DNA from 2 places in the Allosphingosinicella flava genome. Region 2 is predicted to be linked to the other one. Evidence: riboswitches for the same ligand, from Rfam matches in the RefSeq annotation. Region 2 holds a riboswitch; the other holds the start of a gene.
The links. Region 2 has a riboswitch for cobalamin ahead of IC614_RS03730 (ABC transporter substrate-binding protein). Riboswitches for the same ligand answer to the same signal wherever they lie in the genome.
Positions count from the first base shown of each region.

Region 1: linked by a shared signal. The riboswitch ahead of IC614_RS11030 (TonB-dependent receptor plug domain-containing protein) and the one ahead of IC614_RS03730 (ABC transporter substrate-binding protein) in region 2 are both predicted to bind cobalamin.

Region 1 is NZ_CP065592.1:2,160,491-2,166,243, forward strand. Features, by position in the region: gene IC614_RS11015 (NAD-glutamate dehydrogenase) at 1-2,515, opposite strand, end outside; gene IC614_RS11020 (hypothetical protein) at 2,651-3,253, opposite strand; tRNA gene IC614_RS11025 (tRNA-Thr) at 3,384-3,459, shown strand; cobalamin riboswitch at 3,613-3,852, shown strand; gene IC614_RS11030 (TonB-dependent receptor plug domain-containing protein) at 4,027-5,753, shown strand, end outside.
Region 2 is NZ_CP065592.1:707,337-713,089, forward strand. Features, by position in the region: gene IC614_RS03715 (CaiB/BaiF CoA transferase family protein) at 1-419, shown strand, start outside; gene IC614_RS03720 (GNAT family N-acetyltransferase) at 529-1,053, opposite strand; gene rpmE (50S ribosomal protein L31) at 1,071-1,301, opposite strand; cobalamin riboswitch at 1,399-1,534, shown strand; gene IC614_RS03730 (ABC transporter substrate-binding protein) at 1,641-2,408, shown strand; gene IC614_RS03735 (FecCD family ABC transporter permease) at 2,405-3,370, shown strand; gene IC614_RS03740 (ABC transporter ATP-binding protein) at 3,367-4,068, shown strand; gene fabZ (3-hydroxyacyl-ACP dehydratase FabZ) at 4,264-4,743, opposite strand; gene IC614_RS03750 (OmpH family outer membrane protein) at 4,740-5,327, opposite strand; gene bamA (outer membrane protein assembly factor BamA) at 5,327-5,753, opposite strand, start outside.

The sequences.
Region 1 (5,753 bases), 970 kb from region 2:
TGTTGTCGGTAACCGACAGCAAGGAGCGGATGAAGATGCGGTAGGATTCCGTGCCCTCCGCGAACCACGCGTCGCGGTCGCTGACCGGGGGAAGCTGTTTCGGATAAAAACCGCCTTTGGCGCCGGTTGGCACGATGACGGCGTTCTTCACCACTTGCGCCTTCATCAAGCCGAGGATTTCGGTGCGGAAATCGTCGCGCCGGTCGGACCAGCGCAGGCCCCCCCGCGCGACTGGGCCGCCGCGCAAGTGGATGCCTTCGACGCGCGGCGAATAGACCCAGATTTCGCGCCACGGCACGGGCGCGGGAAGGCCGGGGATGAGGCTGGAATCGAGCTTGAAGGCCAAGGCTTCGCGGCTCGCGGCCGCGAAGGCGTTGGTGCGCAAAGTCGCCATGACGACGCTGCGGAACATGCGCAGGATGCGGTCGTCGTCGATCGCGGCGACGCTGGCAAGGCCCGCCGTGATCGCGGCTTCCGCCTCGCCAGCCGCCTGGACGCGGTCGCCAGAGACTCTGGGATCGTGGAGGGCGTCAAACAGGGCGATCATGCCCTTGGTGACGGCGGGTGCCTTGCGCAGCGCGTCGACCACGGTTTGCATCGAATAAGAGAGGCCGGTCTGGCGCAGATAGCGGAACCAGGCGCGGAACAACACCACGTCGCGGCGGTCCAAGGCGGCGGCGACGAGAAGCTGGTTGAACACGTCATTCTCGGCCTCGCCCTCCAGCACGGCGGCGATCGCCTTTTCGACCGACGCGGCGCGGGCCAGAACCTCGCCCGCATCGCCGCCGCCCTGCATTTCGAGCAGGAAGTCGTGGATGTAGCCGATCCGGCCCTCGTCGAGCGCGGAGGGCTGTTCCTCCAGCACGCGGAAGCCGAAATTTTCGAACACCGGCACTGCGTCCGACAGCGGAATGACGCTGCCCAACCGGTATGTCTTGAGGCGCAGCTGGTGCGGCTGGTCGCATGCGCCGTTGTAAAGGCGGGCGTCGCGCGCGCCTTCGCGGGAAAGGCCAGCGAGGCGCAATATGTCTTCCGCCGCATCGTCCGCCAACGTGCGGGCGCGGTAGGTTTCGGGGAAGGCGTTAACGTAGCCCAGGGCGAGACGGGTGGCACGCGCGGGACCGACCTTCGCGCCCAGCGCTTCCTCGACCGAGGGTTCCCAGCCGCGCACCATCATGTTGAGGCGCGCGTCGAGCGCGGCGGCGTCCGGCATCGCCGATCCCATGTCGACATCGAGCGTATAGCGGATGAGGGCGAGATCGCCGTCGCCCAGTTCGACCGACCAGCTCGAAATCGTACCGCTCGCTGCCTGCTCGATCATGCGGCCGATGGCGTTGCGCCGCGCCGTCGACAATTCCTCGCGCGGGAGCCAGACGAAGGCGAAGAGATGGCCCTTGAGGATGCTTTGGAGGAGAAGCATGATCGGGCGCGGCCGGTCGGCGAGCGACATCGCGGTCGCAATCAATTCTTTTACCGCGTCGAAGCGCAGGCTGACCAGCAGATCCCGCGGCAGCGAAGCGACGGCATGGCGCAATGCCTTGCCGGCATGTCCCTTCGGATCGAAGCCGAATTCCTGCTCCAGCCTGTCGAGACGGCGGCGCAGCACTGGCACTTGTTCGGACGGCGCGCGCAGCGCCTGGCTGGTCCAAAGGCCCGCATGCACGCCGATCGCGGCGATCTGGCCACCCTCGCGGACTGGCAGGATGACGAGGTCCAGCGGCACGCGGCGGTGAACCGGTGAGATGCGGTCCGCCTTGGCGATCAGCGGCGCCGTTCCGCCATTTTCGAAATAGGCGATGGCGGCGGCGCAGCTCTGGCTGTCCCACAGGTCGGCGCCAGGCAATGCGGCAAGGCCGAGCTGGCCGGACGGCTCCCGGCCGCAATGCTCGACCTGATAGGCAAGGAGGGTGAAGGCGCCGTCCGCGAACCAGTGGAGAAGGGCGGCACCTTCCTCGTCGGACAGGGCTTCGGCATCGCCCCGCATCCGATCCTGCAGCTTCTGCCAGTCGCTCACCGCCGCCCGCACGTCGGCAAGCACGCGGTGCAGGTCGGCGACGAGATCGCGGCGTCCGCGCGCGTCGGTGCGGTCCGTTTCCAGATACATAACGGACTCGCGCCGGTGCTTGTCCTCGCAGAACGGCTCGACGCTGGTGAGCAGACCCTCTTCGTCGCGTTCGACGCAGACGACGGGATGGAGCAGGCGGTGGACGATCAGCCCGCGGGCTGCAATCGCCGCGGCCACGGAATCGACGAGGAACGGCATATCGTCGTTAACGATGACGATGCGCATCCGCCGCTGCCCCACTTCGCCGCCGAGCGATTCCAGGTTGACGAGGGCGGCGCCGGGGGGGCGGCGCGACGCAGCGGCGGCGACGAAAGCGGCGGCGTCCTCGACGGCTTCCCCGTCCAGGCCGCTGACCTCACCGGGAAGCGCGCCATCCACCAGCGCGGCCTGGAAGGCATTGAGGATCGACGGGTCGACGGCTTTGTCCGCGCCCTTGCTGTTCGACGTCATACAGGTCCGCTCCAGGCGCGCACGGCATTTCGCCGCCATGCGCTTTGTCGCTCGCGCCTATAGCCCTGCGATGCTGGACGGGGCAAGGCGACGCGCCGGGAAAAGAAGCGAAATATTCAGGCCGGGCGCAGGCCGTCAGGCATGCTGAAAGGGCTGGGCTGCCCACACTTCCTCGGCCGCGAACCGGCTGCCGCCGTTCATCGCCTGGTCGATTTCCAATGCCAAGGTGATGGTCGCCGCATTGTCCGCGACCTCCTTGGAATTGATGACTCCATAGAGTGCCGTCACCCGGCCTTCGCCGTCGGCGATCGGCATCAATATGCCGCGATAGAGGGTTGATCCGCCCTTGCCGTTGGCCAGTTCCGCCTCGAAGCCGACCGGCGTTTCGCTTTCGACGATCAGCGCATAATGAGCGGCAAGGCGCGCGAGCAGAGGCTCGCCCGTGATACCGAAGGCATGGCTCAGTTTTTTCCCAACATAACGCAGCACCGGCGCATCGGCGCCGTCGCAGAAATCGAGGATCAGGCTGTAAGGCGCGAATTCGTCGGAGCGCTCACCGAGCAAGCTGGCGAGCGTCGGGCAGCCTTGGCCGCCGCGCGCGGAAACCCAGCGCTCATGCGCGCGCAGGTGCAACCGCCGTTCGTCCATGCCGCCGCCCAGCAGCGCGTCAATCCCGCCGCTTGCCTCCGCTTCATCGACGGGAAGCCATTCTTCCTCGAACGTCAATAATGCGTCCATTTGCCCACCCCACGACTGGTCTGCGGCGGCTTTACAGGCGGGGGGTTTAGAAAGGGTAACCGCAGCCTCTTGAGGATGCTTGTCTTTGCCCGCAGCCGCTGATAGAGCGCGCGCTTCCGAATATGGAAATGCCGCTTTAGCTCAGCTGGTAGAGCACATCATTCGTAATGATGGGGTCAGGTGTTCGAGTCACCTAAGCGGCACCACTTCCTGAAAATTGACGTCAGTTGAGCCGCGCCTTCAATAATGGCTGCATAGCTCATCACGCCTTGGCGGGCATACCGGAGATGAGGAAGGCGAAGTCGCGGGCTTCTTTGAAAAGCTGATGCGGCTGTGCCCTTGGCAACCGGAGGTGGAGGTTCTAGGAAGGGCGCGCCGGCGGGACACGATCCTTGCCGGTTAGACGTGCCGGTACCGGGAACGCAGGAGGGCGCCAGCCGCCCGATCTGAGGCTATCCCTGTAACTGTGAGCGGCGAGCATCGTGCGCCTGCGGATTCCTGAAGAGGAAGGCTGCTGCCACTGGGGCGATGTCCCCGGGAAGGCGTGCGCGATGCGATGACCCGTGAGCCAGGAGACCGACCGGCGCGTGTCGCTCTCGCTTTGGCTCAGGGATTGGCCGGGGCACGGGACTTCTCGTTCGAGCGACGAATGAGTGCGGCGGGGGCCGCACCGGACGACCGGCGGGCCTTTCGTCCGTTCGCCGGGGCGACCGGCTGTGCATGATGCACGGATGCTCCCTGCCGATGTCGCACGGACGTTTGGGGATGTCTCGATGAAGATTGTCTATGTTTCCACCGCCGCGATCGCGGCGTTTCTCGCTGCTGCGCCGGCCTTCGCGGACGATGGGGAGATCATCGTTACCGCCACGCGGAGCGGCGACGGGATTGAACGCAACACTTATGGCGGTTCCGTCACCGTCATCGACGCAGAGGCGCTGCAGGACCGCCAGGTGCGCCAGATTTCCGACGTGCTGCGCGATGTGCCCGGCGTGTCGGTCAGCCGGTCGGGCGCGGTCGGCGGCCTCACGCAGATCCGCTTGCGCGGCGGCGAGGCGAACCATACGCTCATCCTGATCGATGGCATCGAGGCCGCTGATCCCTATCGCGGCGGCGAACTCGATTTCGCGACCCTGATCGCCGATGAAGCCGCGCGCATCGAAATCCTGCGCGGGCAGCAGAGCGCGCTTTACGGATCGGACGCCATCGGCGGCGTCGTTCACTATATCACGGCGAGCGGCGCGGAGGCGCCGGGCGTGCGGGGCCGCCTGGAAGGCGGCACGTTCGGCTCGGTCGGCGGGGCGGCGCGCGCCGGCGGCGTAGCTGGCGGGCTCGATTATGTCGTCCAGGGAGCATTCGACGTCACGGACGGCACGCCCTCGGCGCGGAACGGCACGCGCGATCTGGATGCGGCATCGACCGCGCTTTCCACCAAGCTCGCTTACACGGCCACGCCCGATCTGCGGCTGAAGGCGGTGCTCCGCTACGCTCGGACCGACGCGGAAGTGAATAGGGAAGATGGGGATTTCGCATCCCCGACCTATGGCCTCATCATCGACACGGACGACGAATATACCAACCGCGCCTGGTACGGCCTTGTCGGCGGCGAATTCGATATGCTGGACGGACGCTGGACCCACGGCCTGACCGCCCAGTTCAACGATACGCGTCGTGAAGATCGCGACGGCGATGGTCCCACCTTTTCGACCAAGGGCGGCCGCATCAAAGGATCGTATGACAGCCGGTTCCGCTTCGGCAGCGGCGACGTCCGTCATGTCCTGACCGCCGCCGTCGACCTTGAAAGGGAGTCTTTCCAGAACGTCCCGGTGAGCGGTCCGGCGGGCCCGGGCAACCTGAACCGTCAGATCGGCAATATCGGTCTGGTCGGGCTCTATGACCTGAGCGACGGAGACCGGATCGGATTCGGCGCATCCCTGCGTCATGACGATAACGATCATTTCAGTGACGCGACCACCTGGCGCCTGCGGGGCAGCGTCCGCGCTGCGGAAGGCCTGTATCTGCGCGCAGCGGCTGGCACCGGAATTAAGAATCCGACCCTCTATGAATTGTTCGCTAGCAATTTTGGCACCTTTATCGGCAATCCGGACCTGAAGCCGGAAAAATCGGAAGGATGGGAAATCGGGGCGGATTTCGTGCTCAGGTCCGGAGCGATCCGCCTTGGGGCGACCTATTTCGATGCGACGCTGAAGGACGAAATCTACGTCCTCTATTCGGCCACGTTCGAAGCGACTCCGGACAATCGCGATACGAAGTCGACCCAGAAGAGCGTGGAACTGTTCGCCAATGCCCGCCTCTCCCCGGCGTGGCGCGTGGACCTTGCCTACACCTATACGGATGCCAAGGAAAATGGCGCGCGCGAAATCCGCCGTCCCAAGCATATCGCGAGCGCGAATGTGCGCTGGCAGGGGCTGGACGACCGGATGGGCATCACCGCGACGGCGCGCTATAACGGCGCCGCGGACGAAAGCGATTTCCGGACCTT
Region 2 (5,753 bases):
CCAATATCGCGCCCTACCAGACCTTCGCGGTAGCGGATGGGCACGTGATCGTCGCGGTTGGCAATGACGGGCAGTTCGCGAAATTGTGCGGGATTTTGGGGCTGGCGGCGCTTCCGGGGGATGCGCGGTTCCGGAGCAATGCCGATCGGGTGAGCAATCGGGAGGCTTTGGTGGCTGCACTCTCCCCTGCCCTTGCGCTGCGGCGGAAGGACGAGGTGCTGACGGCGCTGGCGGCGGCGGGGGTGGCTGCGGGGCCGATCAACGATGTTGGAGAGGTGTTTGCCGATCCGCAGGTCGTGGCGCGGGGGATGCGGATCGACGTGGATGGGATGCCGGGGGTGGCTTCGCCGATCGTGATCGATGGGAAACGGCAGGTTTCCGGGACGGGGAGTCCGGGGTTGGGATCAAACTCGATCTAACCCCTCCCCCTTGATGGGGGAGGCCGGGTGGGGTGATCTACGGCGTAGAGCTCCTTCCTTCCGGAAACATCACCCCCACCCCAACCCTCCCCCATTAAGGGGGAAGGAATTAAGAACGAGCGGGTCTGCGGAAGAGGAGGATTGGATCCTCGCGGTAGGTCGCGTCGGACCGCTCCGTAAAGCCGAGGCGTTCGGCGACGCGGATCGAAGGGGTGTTGGCGGGGTCGATAATGGCGACGATATCCTGTCCGCGCAGGTTTTCGTCCGCCCAGGCCATCGCCGCAGTGGTGGATTCGGCGGCATAGCCCTGACCGTGTGTGTGGACGGCGAAAACCCAGCCCATTTCGGGCAAGCCTTCGATGCTCGGGTTCATGTCGCGCTTGAAGTCCGCGAAGCCGACCTGGCCGATCATTTCGCCATCGGACTTCCGCTCCACGGCCCAATAGCCGTAGCCCAGGAAATCCCAGAGCGCGAAATTGGCGAGGAGCTTGCGCCATGCTTCCTCGCGCGACGCGGTCCTGCCGCCAATGAAGCGGACGAATTCGGGATCGGCGAGCATCGCCGCCATGGCCGGCAGGTCGCCGGGCCGGTTTTCCCGCAGGATGAGGCGCGCGGTTTCGAGGACCGGAACCACGCGCCCCCGCTTATCCCTTACTTCTTGCCGAGCGTGAGGCCGCCGAAGCGCTTGTTGAAGCGCGCGACCTGGCCACCCGAATCGAGCATCTTGCCGGTGCCGCCGGTCCAGGCCGGATGGGCGGTGGGATCGATGTCGAGCTGCAGCGTGTCGCCTTCCTTGCCCCAGGTGGAGCGGGTTTCGAACACGGTGCCGTCGGTCATCTGCACCTTGATCATGTGATAATCGGGATGGGTATCGGCCTTCATGCGTATTTCCTGAAATGCGGCTGGTTCCGACCAGCCCGTGGAAGTCGCCCGCGCCTCTACAGGCTCCTCCCTGAATTGACAAGCGGCGGCGGCGTGATAGCAGGGCGGCGGTGAAGGTGCCCTTGCAAAAGGGTGAAAAGGGAAGCCGGGGAACGTCCGGCGCTGTGCCCGCAACTGTGAACGCCCCGGCATCGGGGCAAAGCCAGGAGACCTGCCTTCCCATGTCGTCCGCATCGGGCCGGGTCCAGCCATGATGCGCGGCACTCCCGCTTGCGGAGTTCCTTCGAGACGGCGAACGATGTCGCGTGGAGGAAGAGGATGCGGGTGCGGAGGGGAGTGATGCTGATCGCGGCGGCGCTCGCCTCGCCCGCTTTCTCCGCCCCGGCGCACGTGGCCTCGCTCAACCTCTGCACGGACGAACTGGTGATGGCGCTGGCCGATCCGGGGCAGATTGTCTCCTTATCCTATCTTTCCCGCAATCCGCACGAGACGCCTTATTGGCGGCAGGCGCGCCGTTATGCATCCAACGACGGCAGCCTGCTGTCGGTCGTGCGCGCGCGGCCGGACATCGTCTTCAGCATGGGCGGCGGCGGGCGCGATACGGAAAGGCTCGCCAAGCGGATCGGGGCGCGGCTGGTGGCGATACCCTATATGATGTCGCTGAGCGACCTCAAGGCGGGCATCGGGACGGTGGCCGCAGCGCTGGAGCGGCCCCAAGCCGGATCGGCCTTGACCCGGCGGATCGCGGCCTTGGAGCGGACGGCGCCCAAGACGGCGCAGGACGCGATCTGGATGGGCGGCAAGGGGCTGTCCCTGCCCGCCGCGGGCCTCGGCGCGGACTGGATGCGGCTGGCGGGCCTCAAGCAGCGCGCGTTGCAGGGCGATCGGGTGACGCTGGAGCAATTGCTGGCGCGGCCGCCCGCGATCCTGCTGCGCAGCGCCTATCGGAGCGCGCAATATTCGGGCGACCAGAGCTGGCTCTCCCATCCGCTCGCGCGGCGGGCGGGGAAGGCGAAGACCCTGACGACCGACGGACGGCGCTGGACCTGCATGGGGCCGAGCCTCGTTCCCGAGATCGAGCGCATCCGCCGGGCGGTATCGGCATGACGCGGCGGCTTATCCTCCTCGCCCTTCTGGCGGCCTTCTTCTTTCTGCTGTCCATCGCCTTGCCCTGGGACATCGTCGCGAGCCTGATCGCCGAGGATCGCGGCCTTGCGGTTTCTCTGGTCGTGGAGTTGCGGCTCCCCCGCGCCTTGCTCGCCTTGATCTACGGCGCCGTGCTGGCCGCATCGGGGGCGGCGATCCAGGCCCTGTTCGCCAACCCCCTCGCCTCGCCCGATCTGACCGGGGCCAGCAGCGGCGCGGCGTTCGGGGCGGTCGTGACCGCCTATCTGATTGGCCTCACCGCGCCCATCGCCATTTCCCTGGGCGCCGTGGCCGGAGCGCTGGCGGCGCTCGCGGCGCTGCTCCTTCTCGCCGGGCCCCGCGCCGAGACGGCGACAGTGCTGCTGGCGGGACTTGCGATCAGCGCTCTCACCGGAGCGGCAACCACGCTCGCTCTGGCGCTCGCCCCCTCCCCCTTCGCCTTTTACGACGCTTACGACTGGCTGATGGGTTCGGTCGTCGACCGCAGCCTGGCGCAGGCGGCCTTCGCGGCGGTGCCGGGCCTTTTGACCATCGCCTTGCTCACCCGCTTGTCCGGGCCGCTCGACGCGCTGGCATTGGGCGAGGAGGTCGCGCAGTCGCTGGGGCACGACATCCAGCGGCTGCGCGTCGTGACGATCAGCCTTGCCGCGATCGGCGTCGGCGCCTGCGTGGCGGTGTGCGGCGCGGTGGGCTTCGTGGGGCTGGTCGGGCCATTCTTCGCGCGCAAGCTGGTGGCGGGGCATCCGGGGCGAGCCATCCTCCCCTCGGCGCTGATCGGCGGTACGCTCCTCCTCGGCGCGGACCTGTTCACGCGGCTGGCGCCGATGGGGCGGACCCTGCCGCTCGGTGTGGTGACGGCGATCCTGGGCGCCCCCTTCTTCCTCGCGCTCGTTCTCCACATGCGCTGGAGGCTGGCGCGATGATCCTCACAGCACGCACGGTTGCGCTTGCGGGGCGGCTCGAGCCGACCGATTTCCAATTGGAAGCGGGCAAGATCACCTGCCTGATCGGGCCCAATGGCAGCGGCAAGACCAGCCTGCTCCACGCCCTCGCGCGGATCGGAAAACCCGCCGGGACGGTAGAAGTCGGCGGGAAGGATGTCGACAGGCTGGCCCCGGAGCAACGGGCACGGGCGCTCACTTATCTGCCCGCGTCGCGCGATATCGCCTGGCCGCTGCTTGCCCGCGACGTGGTCATGCTCGGCGCGGCGGGCGCGGGCGGCGGCGACCGGGAAGCCTTGTTCGCTTCGCTCGGCATGGCGGAACTCGCGGACCGGCGGATGGACCGGCTTTCGACGGGGGAACGGGCGCGCGTGCTGCTGGCCCGGGCGCTGGTCGCGCGGCCGAACGTGCTGTTGCTCGACGAACCGACGGCGAACCTCGATCCGCTGTGGAAGATCCGGATGATGGAGCGGCTGAGCGACGAAGCTGGTATCGGCAAGCGCGCGGTCATGATCGCGGTGCACGATCTGGACATGGCGGCGGCGCATGCGGACCGGCTGATCGTGATGCAGGGGGGCCGGATCGTCGCGGACGGCGATCCGGACCTTGTTTTGGACGATCCGGTCATCCCCGCCGTGTTCGGCGTAAAGCGGACAGAGGCAGGTTGGGAAATGGCTTGAGGTCTATCGGCGCTCAGCGTTCATGCCTCGGGGATCCTGCTGTCCCAAACCGTCAATTCCGGCGAAAGCTGGTCCGGCGAAAGCTGGAATCCAGGTGGCGCCAAGCGGATGGGCCAGATTCCAGCTTTCGCTGGAATGACGATGAGGAGAGCCTGGAATGACGATGGCGGGGAATCGGGCGAAGGCCCGCCGCGCCTAGGCGGCGGGCGGGTCGGCGATCATCGCGGTGAAATTGGCCTCGGCGGCGACCTTGCCGTCGACGAGCGCACGCCCTGCGAACTTGCAGACGCTGGTGCGCTTCTGGACGAATTCGACCTCCAGGCGGAGAAGGCAGCCCGGCTCGACCGGGGTGCGAAACTTCGCGCCGTCGATCGCCATGAAGTAGACGAGCTTGCCCGAGCCCGCGAGGCCGAGCGATTCGACGGCGAGGACGCCCGCGGCCTGCGCCAGCGCCTCGACGATCAGCACGCCCGGCATGATCGGACGGCCCGGAAAGTGGCCGTTGAAGAAATCTTCGTTGATCGTCACCGCCTTGATCGCCGCGATCGACCGGTCGGGAATGATCTCCTCGACCCGGTCGACCAACAGCATCGGGTAGCGGTGCGGCAGCGCCGCCATCACCCGCCGGATGTCCAGCGGGCCGATGGATGCGCCGTCATTCACCTCGGCGCTCACCGGCCGGTGGGCTGGGCCGGGGCGGGTTGCTGCGGCAGCGGCGTCACGCTGACGCTCGGCAGCTGCTGGTTGAGCTGCGCGAGAACGTCGTTGGTGACGTCGAGCGATGGCGAGGAGGCAAGGGTCGCGCCCTTGTCGACGACCAGGACCGCGCCGCGCGTCGTCATCACGCTGTTGATGATCGGGCCGAGGCGGGTGCCGAGCTGCTGCTGGACATGGGCCTGGGTCGAACGCAGATTCTGCTCGCCCTGCTGAATTTCACGGTTCGCCGTCGTTTCGCGTGTCTGAAGCGCGGTGATGCGTGCCTGGAGCGCTGCATCGGGCTGCTTGCCGTTCAGCGCATTGACGGCGGTCTGGATCGCCTGGGCTTCGGTCTGAAGCGGCTGGCTGAGCGTATTCGCGCGCTGGCGAAGCTGGTTGAGCTGCGTCTGCAGTTGGGTATTGGCGGCGACGCAGGCCGTGCATTCGGCCAGGATGCGCTGCGTGTCGACCACGGCGATCACCGCCGGATTGAGGCGCTGCGCCGGGGCGGCGGCGGGAAGAAGAGCGGCAACGGCAGCCGCGCCGAGAAGAAGTTTTTTCATTAGAATGCAGTCCCTACGTTGAATGCGAAAAGTTTGGTGTCGTCGCCCTCATATTTTACAAGGGCCTTGGCTATATCGATCCTGAACGGACCGAACGGCGAATTCCAGTTGACGCCAAAGCCGATCGAAATGCGCGGCTTCCAGGTGTCGCCAAGGAAGGTTTCACGGAAGGCGGTGTTGGTTCGAGCCTCTAAGGTCGTCCCCGCCGGGCAACCAGCGGCATCGTTCGGAATGGTCGATAGCGTTCCGCCGCTATTGGCCCGGCATTGACGCAGCCCCGATTCGGACAGGATCGGGCGTATCAGGCGAGGATCGCCCGGCGGGAAGTCATTGACGATCGGATCCTCGATACCGAATACCGACCCGATGTCGATGAAGGCCGATGGACGCAGGCCCATTTCCCGCGCACCCGTGCCAAGCGGAATT